2 regions of the Methylobacterium phyllosphaerae genome follow, and region 1 is predicted to be linked to the other one. Evidence: riboswitches for the same ligand, from Rfam matches in the RefSeq annotation. Region 1 holds a riboswitch; the other holds the start of a gene.
The links. A riboswitch is a leader RNA that binds a small molecule or an ion and turns the genes downstream of it on or off. The one in region 1 is predicted to bind thiamine pyrophosphate.

Region 1 (7,314 bases):
GCGAGGATCGCCTCCTGGATCTTGCGCGAGGCGGTCCGCTCCTGCGTCAGGAACAGATTCTTGGCGAGCTGCTGCGTCAAGGTCGAGCCGCCCTGCGCGACGCCGCGCCGGGTCAGGTTCTGACCGATGGCGCGCAGGATGCCGACCGGATCGACGCCGAAATGCTGGTAGAAGCGCCGATCCTCGATCGCCACGAAGGCGCGCGGCAAGTAGGGCGGCAATTCCTTGATCGAGACCACCCGGCCGCCGGTCTCGCCGCGATTGGCGAGCAGCGAGCCGTCGCTTGCCAGGATGGCGATGTTGGGCGGCCGCTTCGGCACCGCGAGCTGGTCGATCGGCGGCAATTGCGACGCGTGGTAGGCGATGAGCCCGGCAAGCCCGATCACCCCCCAGAGACCGAGGACGACGGTGCCGTAGACGATGCGGCCGAGCCAGGACCGCCGGCGTCGGCCGCGACCCGAGGCCTTCGCCCGCCCGGTGGTCCGCGCCGGCGCCTTGTTCGGCTGCCGCGCTCCTCCGCCGCCCGATCGCTTCGCCACGCCGTCTCCTGCCCCCCCGGGACGGTCCTCCCGGGACAGGCGCAGATCGAGTTCGCCGCGATCCCGGACACGCCCCTCGGGCACGTCGAAGTTCGGCTCAATCCTGCCCCGACCCTTGGCCATGCATCCCGTCTACGAATGTTCCGCCGCAGCGCGTCTGTCGGGCGCGCCGCAGGACGGTTTCCGCACGCTAAATGCGGCGGTTTAAGGGGCCGTTATCGAAGCGTTCGGCGCCCGTTCCCCATCCCGCGCGCCGATACGCCCTAGCGTTGGGCAGGAGGCTGGACGGCCGGCGCGCCGAGCACCCGTCGGGCCTCCGCGAGCAGCACGGAATGGCGAGCCGATTGCGGACCTGAATCCGGCGTCTCGCGGCCCAGCCGGGCGATGCGCGACCGGAACAGGCGTCGGCGCAGGCCGAACCAGCCGATGCTCATCAGCAGCGCCTGAAGCACGAGACGGACGGCCTCCGTCCGCTCGCGCTCCTCGGCGACCACAGCCGAGAGCGCCGCCTCGCGGCGAAGGGCAGCCTCCAGCTCCTCCCGGACGGCGGCGCGGGCCGCCTCGTCCTTGCGCGCCGCGTCGAGCTGGATCCGGCATTCCTGCAGCGCGCTGAGCAACAGAAGCTCCTGCGCGGACGCATCCCTCATTAAGGCCTCCTGGGGCGCCCTATCCCGTTCGACCACGGGTGGCTCCGCCCGATCATCGTCATGGCGGTGCCAAAACAGCCCGCACAGATCCGTGCGCGACGCCATAGCGAGCGCGGCCGCTGGCCGGAAGCCGCCGACCGGATTATTCGGCACGCGGACCGCGACGCAATGGGGAATCGGGGACGTGCAGATTCGGATCGCTCTGGCCTTCGGAGCCATCATGCTGGGAGCCGGCACGGTGATGCCCGCGCCGGCCCGGGCCTATCAGCTCGACACGGTGTATCTGGTCGGCTGCGCCCAGGAAGGCGGCGTCTGCCGGATGCCCTACGCGACCAACGTCTATTACGGCGTGCCCGGCCGGACCAACGGTCGGCCGTTTCCTCAGGGCGGCGCCGTGCCCTGCAACAGCCAGACCTTCGGCGATCCCGCACCGGGCCAGGCGAAGAGCTGCTGGTACGCACCGCGCATCACTGCAGGCGGCTCTGGCGGTGGCGGCTACGGCGGTGGCGGCTACGGCGGTGGCGGGTACCGGAGCGACGATTACGACGACCGGCGCGACGCCTATCGCTATGGCCGCGACTACGACCGGCCGCGCGCACGCCGCTCGTACGACGACGATTATGGGCCTGGGCCGCGCCGCTACAGGGATGATCCGGACGACTATTGATCTCGATCTGAGAGCGCAGGCAAGGGATCGTATTTGCCCTGTTAACCCCCATCCGGCATCGTCCCGGACCGCGGAGATCGTCTCCGCGGGCCCGCGGGTGCGGATGGGGGAGTCGATGAGGGAGAATCGCCGCGGCGTCTTCCGGAAGAACGCCTTCACCTTCGGCGCGGTCCTGCTCGACGGCGGCGAAGTCAGTTGCCTGGTCTGGGACGCGACCGAGGTCGGCGCCCAGATCGAGGTCGACGGCGATCATGTGGTGCCGGACCGCTTCCCGCTCCGCGTGAGCGCCGGCGCCGAGCCGCGCGCGGCGGCCGTTGCATGGCGGCGCAGCCGCCGGATCGGCATCGCCTTCGAGGGCTGAAGCCGCCCGTCTCAGGTCGCCTGCAGGACCGGGCGGGTCCGGGACTCCGACCCCACGAGCCGGCACCAGCGCGGCCGCACGAACAGCAGATCGAGCGCCGTGCCGCGAACCAGCCGCTCCAGGACCAGCGGCAGCAGCACCGCCACGGTCATGACGATGAGGCTTGCAAGTCCGATATCGGCGATGGCTCCGGTGCGCACGAGAATCTCCCGGGTCGCCGCCATGGGTAGCGAAAAGGCGAGATAGATCACGATCGAGCGCTGCCCGCAGGTTCGGACCGCCTCGGCGATCGGCCCCCCGACGCGGCCAAGGAGCGACGCCGCCACCACGATCGCGAGCGCACCGGCGGCGCCGAGAGCGAGGCTCACCAGCGGCAGGCTGGCGAGGGTCGGGTGATTCGGAAGGCCCGACGGAGTCAGCGCGAGCCAACCTTCCACGAACGCCCATGCGGCGAGGCCGCACAGGGCGAGCCGGACCCGGTGCCGGGCCGCGTCCGCGAGGGCGAAGATGCGGCCGGCGAACAGATAGCCGGCGACGAAGAAGACATATCGGGCGCAGAACTCCTCGATGAGGGTCGACTCGCTGCGGATGTCGGCAATCTGCAGCACGGCGGCACCGGCGAGCAGCACGGCGTCGGGCACGCGGCGCAGAGCCTTGGTGACGACCGAGAACACCGCGAGCAGATAGATGAACCACAGCGTCGAGTAGGGTTCGATCAGGGCATGGGCGAGATGCGCCGCGAAGGCCGTGGGGCCGTCATCGCCGGCGATCTTGCCGTATCTGGCGGCCGACTGGATCACGAGCCAGAGCAGGTAGAAATAGGCGAAATGGACCACCCGGCGGTCGGAGAACAGGCGCCAGTCGCGGTCGATCACCCGCCCCATGAACAGGCCGGACAGAAGGAAGAAGTCCGGAATCCGGAACGGCTTCGCGAAGGCCACGACCGGATGGAGGAAACCTTCCCCGCCCATGGCGTCGCCGGTGCCCGTGACGGAATGCATCATGACCACCAGGAGGATGCAGATCCCCTTGGCGATATCGACCCAGGCGAGCCGATCACCCGTATCCCCGACCCCGGCCATCGTCCCACCCTCGCGATCGGAGGGATCCTGGACCGATTTGGGTTGACGGCGATGAACGTGATCGCCGCAACCTGCGGATGTGACGAACGGTCGGTAAACGCCGGCGGTCAGACCTTGCGCCGCGCCGACCGCCGCGCGCGGGTCATACGCGTCGCGGCGTGAAAATCGTCCGGCCGGCCGCGCACCCAGGCGAGGAAGCGGGCTATCTCCGGATCGGTCCGCAGGGCTTCGAGATCGGCCAGGCGCTTGGCGATCTCGGCCTCACTGTAGCGTGCATGGATCGCCGAGTGGCAGATCTGGTGCAGGCGGACGGTACCGCGATGGGTTCCGCCCTTCAGCTTCGGGGTGAGGTGATGGAGGCTGGAGCGAGCGCCGTGCGGAATCGGGCGCTCACAGAGCGGGCAGACCGGCTCGGGCCGGCCCTGCGCACCCGGTGCGTCCGGATCTTCGGCGCTCCAGCGCTGCGAGCGCCGTCCGACCACGCGCCCCCCTCTCCTATCCTTGCTGATCGACCGGCTGCGGGCAGGTCGGACCGACACGCTCTCTGAACAACGCCTCGGCCTCTCGGTCCCGGCCCCCCAGGATGGACACGTGGTCGCCCGGGATCACGGCGATCCGCGCCCGAGGGCCGGCTGCTGCGGCGAGGCTTTGCGCCAACTTGAGCGGCACCACCGTGTCGTCGCGTCCCTGCACGATCAGAACCGGCGCAGTTCCGCCACGGATGCGCGTGTCCGAGCGGTATGTGTCGCGCAGGAGCCAGATGGGGACTAGCGGGACATGCAGCCGCACGGTGTGGATCATCGAGTCGAACGGGGCCTCCAAGTAAAGCCCGATCGTCGGCACCCGTTCGGCGACTGCGACCGCGACGGCCGCCCCCAGCGAATGGCCGTGCAGCAGGATCGGCGCATCGGGCGCCTGTGCTCGCGCGGCGTTCACGGCCGCCAGGCCGTCGCGGATCAGGCCGTCTTCGCTGGGGCTGCCGGTCGAGCCGGGATAGCCGCGATAGGCCACGGTCAGCAGACCCCAGCCGCGCGCCCGCCACGGCTCCGCGGCGAAGCGCTCCGCGTGCGGTTCCGGGCGGGATCCATTGCCGTGGAAACTGACGATGACGCCGCAGCCCGGCCGCGGCGGCCGCCACAGTCCGTGCAGGGTCTCGCCATCCGAGGTCGCGACCGTGATCGTCGCGACCCCGGGCGGCACCGGCCAGGGTGTCGGCGGGCTGAAGGCGCCCGGATAGAGGAAGCGGCGCTGTCCGAGGGCGAGCGCGGCGCAGGCCAACCCGCAGAGCAGGAGCACGGCGAGCAGGAGGCCGGCGAGGAGTCGCATGCGATGCGGGGGAGGCCGTGGGGTTGAGAAGCGGATACGTTCGATCGAACGGTTTTCGGGATGTGTTTTCTAGGGCGCCCGGTCAGCATTGACAAAGCCGTCCGCGCGCCTGAGTCTGGAACCGTTCCGAGGGGAGCCCCGCAGGGGGCTGAGATTGGGCACGCTGCCCTGACCCTTGAACCTGATCCGGCTCATACCGGCGGAGGGACGGGAACCTGCGGTCGCATGTCGCGCGGCCCCATCTCATCTCGGCCATCGCGTGGACCGGACTGCTCCAGCACGAGGAGAGGCCCACGATGAACGCACCCGTTCTCCCCAAGGATGTGAAAGGCAGCCCGGAGACCGTGACCACGGGTCCGGTGACCGGATCGCGCAAGGCCTATGCGAGCCCGGCCGGACGGCCGGACATCCGCGTCCCCTACCGCGAGATCGTCCTCTCCGATCCGAAGGAGGAACCGGTGCGGGTCTACGACCCGTCGGGCCCCTACACCGAGACCGACGCGCGGATCGACCTCAATGCCGGCCTCCCCGGCGTGCGCGAGCCCTGGATCGCGGCCCGCGGTTACGCGGCCGTCGCCCCGCGGGCGGTGAAGCCCGAGGATAACGGCTTCGCGGGCGACAAGCTCGTGGCCCCCTGCCCCGCCGAGCGGACCATCCGCAAGGCGGCCCCGGGCCAGAGGGTGACCCAGTACGAGTTCGCCCGCGCGGGGATCATCACCGAGGAGATGATCTACGTCGCCCATCGCGAGAACGTCTGCCGCGAGAAGATGCTCGCGGGCGCCGAGGCCGCACTCGCCGACGGCCAGAGCTTCGGGGCCTCGGTCCCGCCCTTCATCACCCCCGAATTCGTGCGCGACGAGATCGCCCGCGGCCGAGCGATCATCCCGGCCAACATCAACCACACCGAGCTGGAGCCGATGGCGATCGGCCGGAACTTCCTGGTCAAGATCAACGCCAACATCGGCAACTCGGCCGTGACGTCCTCGGCCGCCGACGAGGTCGAGAAGCTCGTCTGGTCGATCCGCTGGGGCGCCGACACGGTCATGGACCTGTCCACCGGCCGCAACATCCACAACATCCGCTCGTGGATCATCCGGAACAGCCCGGTCCCGATCGGCACGGTGCCGATCTATCAGGCGCTGGAGAAGGTCGGCGGCGACCCGCTCAAGCTCGACTGGGAGGTCTTCAAGGACACGCTGATCGAGCAGGCCGAGCAGGGCATCGACTACTTCACCATCCATGCCGGCGTGCGGCTGGCCCACGTGCCGCTGACCGCCCGGCGCGTCACCGGCATCGTCTCCCGCGGCGGCTCGATCATGGCGCGCTGGTGCCTGGCCGGGCACCGGGAATCGTTCCTCTACGAGCGGTTCGACGAGATCTGCGACATCATGCGGGCCTACGACGTGTCGTTCTCGCTGGGCGACGGCCTGCGCCCGGGCTCGATCGCCGACGCCAACGACGCCGCCCAGTTCGGCGAGCTGGAGACGCTGGGCGAGCTGACCAAGGTCGCCTGGGACAAGGGCTGCCAGGTGATGATCGAGGGCCCCGGCCACGTGCCGATGCACAAGATCAAGGTCAACATGGAGAAGCAGCTGAAGGAGTGCGGCGAGGCGCCGTTCTACACCCTCGGCCCGCTGACCACCGACATCGCCCCCGGCTACGACCATATCACCTCGGGCATCGGCGCCGCGATGATCGGCTGGTTCGGCACCGCGATGCTCTGCTACGTCACCCCGAAGGAGCATCTCGGCCTGCCCGACCGGGACGACGTGAAGACCGGCGTGATCACCTACAAGATCGCCGCCCACGCCGCCGACCTCGCCAAAGGCCACCCGGCCGCGCAGCTGCGCGACGACGCGCTCAGCCGCGCCCGGTTCGACTTCCGCTGGGAGGACCAGTTCAACCTGGGCCTCGATCCGGATACGGCCCGCCGCTACCACGACGAGACCCTGCCGAAGGACGCCCACAAGGTCGCGCATTTCTGCTCGATGTGCGGGCCGAAATTCTGCTCGATGAAGATCACGCAGGATCTGCGCGCCGAGGTGCTGGCGATGGAGGAAGCCGGCGAAGTCGTGGGCGCGTCGCCCGCGATGTCCAAGGCCGAGGCCGAAGCCGGCATGCGGGCCAAGTCGGAGGAGTTCCTGGCCGAGGGCGGCAAGCTCTACGTCGACGCCGCCGAGTGAGGCCAAGGCACGCCCGGTCCGATCCGGATGCGGGCGTGCCGCCGTTCCGCCCCGGCGTTCCACCGCACGGGGCCTCAATGTCGAGGACCGCTCCGGGTCGGGCGCCATTGGTACCGCGCATCGCCTCACGCATCTGATCCGCGGCGATGCCGACGGCGCGCGGGGTGCCCAGTTCGACGATCGGGGCGCAAATCCTTCTCTGATCCGCCTGGACAGAGCGGAGCGCTTCCAGTCGCAGGCGCTTCCTGTCAGGTGCCCCGTAGCCGCCCGACGCAGCCTTGCTGAGCAAGCGGGTATCCCGAGCCTGAAAATGGGCACCGGATGCAGCACTGCGGCTGCGCATGCGATCACGATGATGCGGGCGCGTCCGACGTCGACCGGTGCGCGCCCGTGGATGGCATGGAGCCGCGCAACGATCTTGCAGCGAGGCTTGCGGACAAACGGGTCACGCTTCCCCGATCGTCTCCGGTCGCCTGCACGGCGAGCACCCGCCTCGCGATGGCGAGCAT
Region 2 (7,314 bases), 2.7 Mb from region 1:
CTGGTGATGGTCGCCGACACCCGCACCAATGCGGGGCTCGACGATATCTCGACCTACCGAAAGCTGCACCATTTCAACGTACCGGGCGAGCGGGTGATGATGCTCGCCTCGGCCGGTAATCTCTCGATCACCCAGTCTGTTCTCAGCATGCTTCAGGAGGGCGTGCCCGGCGAGGAGGACGACGAGCCGCCGCAGAAGCTCGTCGAAGCGCCGACCATGTTCCAGGCCGCGCAGCTGATCGGCCGGGCCATCCGACGGGTGCGGGCGATCGAGAAGGACGGGTTCGAGGCGGCCAGCATCCGGTTCTCGATCTCGCTGCTGTTCGGCGGCCAGATCGGGAATGGCGAGATGCGTCTGTACCTGATCTATTCGGCCGGCAATTTCATCGAGTGCAGCACCGATGCGCCCTTCCTTCAGATCGGCGAGCACAAGTACGGCAAGCCGATCCTCGACCGGGCGGTGAGATACACGACCGAGCTGTACGACGCCCTGAAGGTCAGCCTCGTCTCGATGGATTCGACCATGCGGTCGAATCTCGGCGTGGGGCTGCCGATCGACATCGCCCTGGTTCGCCGGAACGCGCTGACGCTGGAAGTGAATCACCGGATCGAGGCTGGTGAGGGCTACTTCCACGACCTGCGCGAGCGCTGGTCGGCGGCGCTCCGGGCCGCGCATCGGGCCATCCCGCGGCCGCCTTACGGGCCGGCGGACAAATAGGGCTTGCGCGTTAGGACTTGCGCGAGGATTCGATCCGGCGCCGTGTCCGCGCGGACTTGCGGTTGATATCGCCCCGCCCGTCGTCCCGAGCGGAGCAAAGGGCCCCGGGTCCGTGCCGGTCGCGAGGCCCGTGCGCCGACCGGGTGGCGCCCCTCACACGGGGGCGCGATCGGCCGAGCTCCAGGCTTTCAGGACGGCCTGCGCGGCCTCGGCCGGCTCGCGCGCTCGCATCAGCCCACCCATGACGGCGACCGCCGCCGCCCCGGCGGCCCGGCATCCGCCGATTCGGTCCGCGTCGAGACCGCCGAGCGCCACGATCGGAAGCTCGCGATCGCAGGCCGCCGCGAGCCCCGCGAGGCCGAGCGCCGGGCCGTAGCCCGGCTTGCTGGCGGTCGCATAGATCGGGCTGAGGGTGGCGTAATCGGCACCGGCCGACGCCGCCTGGGCAACCTCGTGCGCCGCATGGGCCGACACGCCGATCAGCGCCCGCTCTCCCAGCGCCGCCCGTGCCGCCGCGATGGCCTCCGGTCCCGAGCCGCCGCCGAGATGGACGCCGTCGGCCCCGAGGGCGCGCGCCAACGCGACGTCACCGCCGACCGTCAGGACGCCTTTCGCGGCCCGCACGCGCTCTGCCACGGCCTCGCCGAGGCGCCGACGGGCGTCCGTCTCCAGATCGCGATCCCGGAACCAGATCCAGCGTCCGCCGCCATCGAGGATCGCCTGCACCGTCTCGGCGAGCGGCCGTGGATGCCCGTGCCGGTCCGTCACCGCGAGCAGCGGCGACGGCAGTGCCCTCACGAGCCGACGAGGCCGAGCTGCGGGCTCGATGGCTCGGCCCGGCCGCGGCGGGGAATGCGCCCGGCGCAATACGCGTCGCGTCCGGCCTCCACCGCCCGGCCCATGGCGCGGGCCATGCGCACGGGATCGTCGGCCTTGGCCACCGCGGTGTTGATCAGGCAGGCGGCGGCGCCGAGTTCCATGGCGATCACCGCATCCGAGGCGGTGCCGATCCCGGCATCGACCACGACCGGCACCTTCGCCCGGCGGCAGATCAGTTCGAGATTGGCCGGGTTGGCGATGCCCATCCCGGACCCGATCAGTGAGCCCATGGGCATCACGGCGGCGCAGCCGATATCCTCCAGGCGCTGGCATACGATCGGGTCGTCGTTGCAGTAGGGCAGCACCACGAAGCCGTCATCGACGAGATGGCGGCAGGCCTCGATCAGCTCCATCACGTCCGGGTAGAGCGTCTCCCGGTCACCGATCACCTCGACCTTGATCCAGTTGGTGTCGAGCGCCTCACGGGCGAGTTCGGCGGTCATGATCGCGTCGCGGGCCGTCTCGCAGCCGGCGGTATTCGGCAGGAAGCGCTTGCCCTTCAGGATCTTGACCGTGTCCGAGCCGTGGCCCTGCAGCGAGACCCTGCGGATCGAGGCGGTGACCACGTCGGCGCCGCTCGCCTGGACGGCGTCGCGCATGATCGCCTGCGTCGGATAGCCGGCGGTGCCGATGAACAGTCGCGACGATAGGCTCACGCCGGCGATGGTCAGGCTGTCATCCCCACCTTCGGGACGCAGCGGCGTATGGGTCTGATCCATGCTCAACCTCCCTGCATGGCGCGAACGATCTCGACGCGGTCGCCCTCCGCGATCCGGGTTTCCCCCCAGTCGCGGCGGCGCAGCACCCGGCCGTTCAGCGCGATGGCGACGCCCTGCGGGCTCTCGATGCCGCTCTCCGCGGCCTCGAGGCGGAACAGCGCGTCCACCGTCTCGGCCGCGCAGTCGCGCGGCTCACCGTTGACGACGAGCTTCATGCCGAGGCCCTCAGCGCGTCCGGCTGGCCGAAGCGCAGGCGGGTGAAGGGACGGGCGACCTCGGGCAGCGCGCCGTGCAACACCAGCGCGGCGATCGCCTCGGCGGTGATCGGGGCGAGCAGGTAGCCGTTGCGGTGATGCCCCGTGGCGGCGACGAGGCCCGGTGCGATGGTGTCGAGGATCGGCGCGTCGTCGTCCGAGGTCGGGCGGTAGCCGCTCCAGACGGCCTCGACTTCCATCTCCTCGATACCGGGCAGCACCCGGCGGGCGCCCTCCAGCAGCGCGTAGAGCCCGCCCGCGGTAACGCCGGGCCGGAAGCCGCAATCCTCCACGGTCGCGCCGACGATGAGCTGGCCGTCGCTCTTCGGCGCCATGTGGACCTGCTCGGTCCAGACCATCCGCGCGAGGGTGCCGGTGCGGGCGGTGGTGCGCAGCGCCAGGGACTGGCCCTTCAGCGGACGGACCGGAAGGGCGAGCGCGTCGGGGAGCAGACCGCCCTCCCCGCTCCAGGCGCCGGAAGCCAGGATGACGGTCTCCGCGGCGACGACGCGGTCGCCGGCGCGGATCCCGGTCACGCGGCCGCCCGACCAGTCGAGGGTGGTGACGGCGGTCCGCTCCACCAGGATCACGCCGGCCCGACGACAAGCCTCGGTGAGGGCCTCCATGACCAGACGGGGATCGACCTGATGGTCCAGCGGGCAGTGGATCCCGGCGGTGACGGAGGGGCGCAGGCCGGGCTCCAGGCGCCGCACCTCGCTGCCCGGCAGCCAGGTGGCGTCGAGTCCCGAGCGGCGCTGCAGGTCGTAGCGGAAGCGCAGGCGTTCGACCTCGTCGCGGCCGACCGCCAGCACCAGGGTGCCGTCCGCCCGATAGTCGATGGTTCGGCCGGACTCGGCCTCAAGGGCGTCGCGGAAGCCGGGCCAGAGCCGGAGCGAGTCCAGGGCGAGCGGCAGAAGCGGGTCCGAGCCGGGCTCGTGCTCGGCGGCCGGAGCCAGCATGCCGGTGGCCGCGAGGCTCGCGCCCGCGCCGATCGTCTCCCGCTCCAGCACGGTCACCGTGCGGCCGGCCCGCGCGAGCCGCCACGCGATCGACAGACCGATCAGCCCGCCGCCGATGACGGCGACGGCGGTCCGCGCCGGCAGGACGGCGGGCGCGACGACGCCCTCGGGATTGCGGCGGCTGCCGATCGGTGAGGCAGGTCGGTCGAAGGGCACAGGCATCTCCGCGGATTGCCGTCGCGGGGAGCGGGCCGTGCGCTTCTACCAGAAGCTGTGGCCTGCCTTTCGGGCGGCCGCGGTCCAATCCCTACGCCGGTATGAGCCGGATCAGGTTCGAAGGATTTCCGCGCCGCAGGTCCTAAGGGACGTGCCAGCGGTTTCTCAGCCCCTTGCCGGGGATCTCCCTGGAACAGACGCAGATGTGGCGTCACGGCTTGTGTCGGTCAACCCCGCGCCGCCGCCTCTGCATCATTCCCGTGACAATCCGCGGGTCGCGGTGACAGTCCAGACACCAAGCGGACCGGAATCGGCGCGCGGACAGCGGTCGCGATAGGCGGCGCGCACCATCCCTTCACGCGTCTGGGATCTGATCGCCGGGATCCCGGACCTTCTCCGGGCGCCGGCACTCCACGTCACGGGCGAATTTGCGTGCGCACAATCCTGTTGATCTGCATGCTCGGCTTTCTCGGCGTCACGGCCGTCCTGAAGGTGCGCGACGGCATGCGGGCGGCGCCGGTCGCGCTCGCCGTCGCACCGCCGCAGGAGCCGGATCTCGCAGGCCGTGCCGCCGCCGGTGTGGCCCTCCAGGCTGGCCGCAACGGCCATTTCTTCGTCAACGCTCTGCTGGACGGCCGTTCACTGCCGATGATGGTGGATACCGGGGCGAGCGCCTGCGCGTTCTCCGAGGAGGACGCCGCGCGGATCGGGATCCAGGTCGCTGCGTCCGATTTCACGCGCGTCTGGAACACCGCGAACGGGACGGTTCGCGTGGCGCCGATCCGGATCGCGATCGTGCAGATCGGATCGATCACGGTGCGAGACGTCGATGCGGTCGTGATCCCGCGCGGGCTCCTGTCCACCAGCCTGCTGGGCATGTCATTCCTCAGACGCCTGCGCGATTTCGGCGTCTCTGGCAGCACGATGACTCTGAGGGGCTGAAACGCCCGAACGCCCATGCCGATCTCTGGGGTCGCGGTGCGCCAACGGCGGCTGGCGCGGCCCGTCTCCCCGGGATCGGCTGCGGGACCAGGTCGATCACGCGTCCGATCCTGCGCGGAAAATATTCGGTGCGCAGGCCACGGGCGGCCCGATGATGGATCGTCCCCGACCGGTTTAATAATTCAATCCTTCCCGGTTGATTTATAGATCTTATGTTATTGTGTTTAGATATTTCTGAGTTTGACCCCGATAAAGCTGAAAATACGCCGATCAATCAGAATGATCATGGAGCAATCGGTCGTTTTGTCAATGCGCTGATGTGGTGCTAGGAGCCGTGATGACTGCGCGTTCAAGGCGTGAGTGCATGACGGGGCGGCTTCAAGATGAAGAATCGCGAATCCACGATCTGCTTATCGATGATCGTGAAGAACGAAGCCCACGTGATCCGTCGGTGCATCGACTCCGTTCGTCCGATCATCGATCATTGGATCATCGTTGACACTGGATCGACGGATGGAACACAGGATATTGTCCGTGCCGCGCTCGCGGACATACCGGGGGCCCTGGTCGAGCGCCCCTGGGTCGATTTTGCCTTTAATCGGAACGAGGCCCTGAAACTCGCACGGCGTCACGCGCAGTACGCTCTGATCATCGACGCGGATGATGAGCTGGTCATCCCGACCGACTTCACGATGCCGAAGTTGCGTGCGCCCGGCTATCGGTTCGAGATCATCGACGAGCAGACGCGATACTGGCGCACCCAGTTGGTCAGATGCCGGGAAAACTGGCGCTACCGGGGCGTCCTGCACGAATTTCTCAGCTGCCCCGGCGTCTCCGAGACACCGGTCCTTCCCCTCGCGATGCGCCGGGGTGATGACGGCGCCCGTCACCGCGACACCACGGCGGATGCGCGGGATATCGCCGTTCTCAAGAAGGCGTTGGAGGTCGAGACCGATCCACACATGATCGCCCGATACACGATGTACCTCGGGACAACCTATAATGCTGCTGGAGAATACAGGAAAGCTCTCGAATCCTTTCTGAAGCGAGCAGAGCTGGGCGGATGGGACGAGGAGGTCTATTACAGTCTGCTGATGGCCGCCGTGAACGCGGAGCGCCTCGATGAGCCGGAGGACAGGGTGTTGCAGCTCTACGAGCGCGCGACCTCCGTCCGCCCCGCGCGGGCGGAAGCGCGCCACGGGGCCAGTCGGTTCTGCCGGTTGAGGAAGCGCTTCGCGGACGGATATCGATACGCGGAGGCGGGCCTGGCACTCGAACTTCCGAGCGAGGGGATTTCCCTGAATCCGTGGGTCTACGAATACGGCATACTCGAAGAGTTCGCCATCAACGCGTACCATATCGGCCAGTACAGCGCGTGCGGACATGCCTGCCTGAAGATCCTCGAACGGAGGCATGTCCCGAAGGAGGTGGCCATACATGCCGGCGCCTTGGCCCGGGCGGTGATGGCGAGGATGATCGACCCGGTCTGGGGTTGCCGGCACAACCCCTACACTCTGCCGTTCGTGCCGAAGTGGTGAGTCCGAGCGGCGCACGGATCGGTTGCGGGGCAGGGTTCACGGCGGACGGGTGGGACGGCTTCCTGACGCCGAGAGCCGATCGAGGACGCGATCGGAGAGGGGCTCAGCTGGATTTGCGCGGGCGCAGGAACTTTGGCCGGAAGACCGCCATGGGCTCGTCGAACCCGTTGAGCCGGTGCTCGCCCAGCGGGATCGGATCCCCCCAGAGGAAGTCCACGAAGGGCTTGGACATCAGCAGCGGCTCGCCGAGGGTGCGATTCAGCTGCGCGATGCGGCTCGCGAGGTTCACGTCGCGGCCGATCACCGTGAAGTCGAGGCGGGAGCCGGACCCGACATTGCCGTAGGCGGCCTCGCCGTGGTGGAGCGCGATGCCCGCGGCCACCGGTACCGGGAACTGGTGCAGGGCGTTCGCTTCGTCGAGGGCCGCCAGGGCGTGCTGGGCCGCCGTGAGCGCACCCTTGGCCGCGCCGCCGAGGTCGTCACCGGACTCCCGGAAGATCGCCAGCAGACCGTCGCCAAGATACTTCAGGACCTCGCCGCCCTCCCGCTCGATCGGCGGCACGAGGCAGTCGAAGAACACGTTGAGCAGGCCGACGGCCTCCTCGGGCGTCATGTCGGCGGAGGTCCGGGTGTAGTCGCGCATATCGGCGAACAGGATCGCCGAGCGGATCCGCGTCACCTGTCCGCGGCGGATGTCGCCGGCCAGGATCGCCCGGTGCGGCTCGTCGCCGACATAGAGACGCAGGACGTGGTCGAGCTGCTTGTTGAGGACGCGCATCTCCATCACGGCCGCCAGCGCCGGCATGACGAAGCGCAGGATCGCGATGTCGTCGTCCCGGAACCCCTCAGGGGCCCGCGTGGCGAAGGTGATGCCGTTCTGGGTGCCGTTCGTGAAGAACAACGGCGCCACCACGTAGTGGGTGTAGCCGCCGGCCTTCAGGTCCGGAACGATCGCGTAGGCGTCGTCCGGCGTCTTGGACAGGTCGAGGATCAGCCAATCGCCGGTGGCGTGGACCGTATGGAACGGGCTGTTGAGATAGGCGTCCGTCGAGCGGGCGCCGTGCGGGAACAGCCGCACGGTGGTGCCGCC

Region 2: it holds a riboswitch for thiamine pyrophosphate, as region 1 does, so the genes downstream of both, thiO (glycine oxidase ThiO) here and thiC (phosphomethylpyrimidine synthase ThiC) in region 1, are expected to answer to the same signal.

What each region holds. Positions count from the first base shown of each region.
Region 1 is NZ_CP015367.1:2,779,628-2,786,941, forward strand. It holds gene MCBMB27_RS12475 (transglycosylase domain-containing protein) at 1-662, opposite strand, end outside; gene MCBMB27_RS12480 (hypothetical protein) at 803-1,186, opposite strand; gene MCBMB27_RS12485 (hypothetical protein) at 1,371-1,853, shown strand; gene MCBMB27_RS12490 (hypothetical protein) at 1,969-2,214, shown strand; gene MCBMB27_RS12495 (acyltransferase family protein) at 2,226-3,296, opposite strand; gene MCBMB27_RS12500 (HNH endonuclease family protein) at 3,404-3,778, opposite strand; gene MCBMB27_RS12505 (alpha/beta hydrolase) at 3,792-4,622, opposite strand; TPP riboswitch at 4,742-4,847, shown strand; gene thiC (phosphomethylpyrimidine synthase ThiC) at 4,919-6,805, shown strand.
Region 2 is NZ_CP015367.1:96,981-104,294, reverse strand. It holds gene MCBMB27_RS00465 (proteasome-type protease) at 1-717, shown strand, start outside; gene MCBMB27_RS00460 (thiamine phosphate synthase) at 871-1,515, opposite strand; gene thiG (thiazole synthase) at 1,512-2,315, opposite strand; gene thiS (sulfur carrier protein ThiS) at 2,318-2,530, opposite strand; gene thiO (glycine oxidase ThiO) at 2,527-3,750, opposite strand; TPP riboswitch at 3,815-3,943, opposite strand; gene MCBMB27_RS00440 (TIGR02281 family clan AA aspartic protease) at 4,177-4,686, shown strand; gene MCBMB27_RS00435 (glycosyltransferase) at 5,103-6,224, shown strand; gene MCBMB27_RS00430 (adenylate/guanylate cyclase domain-containing protein) at 6,328-7,314, opposite strand, start outside.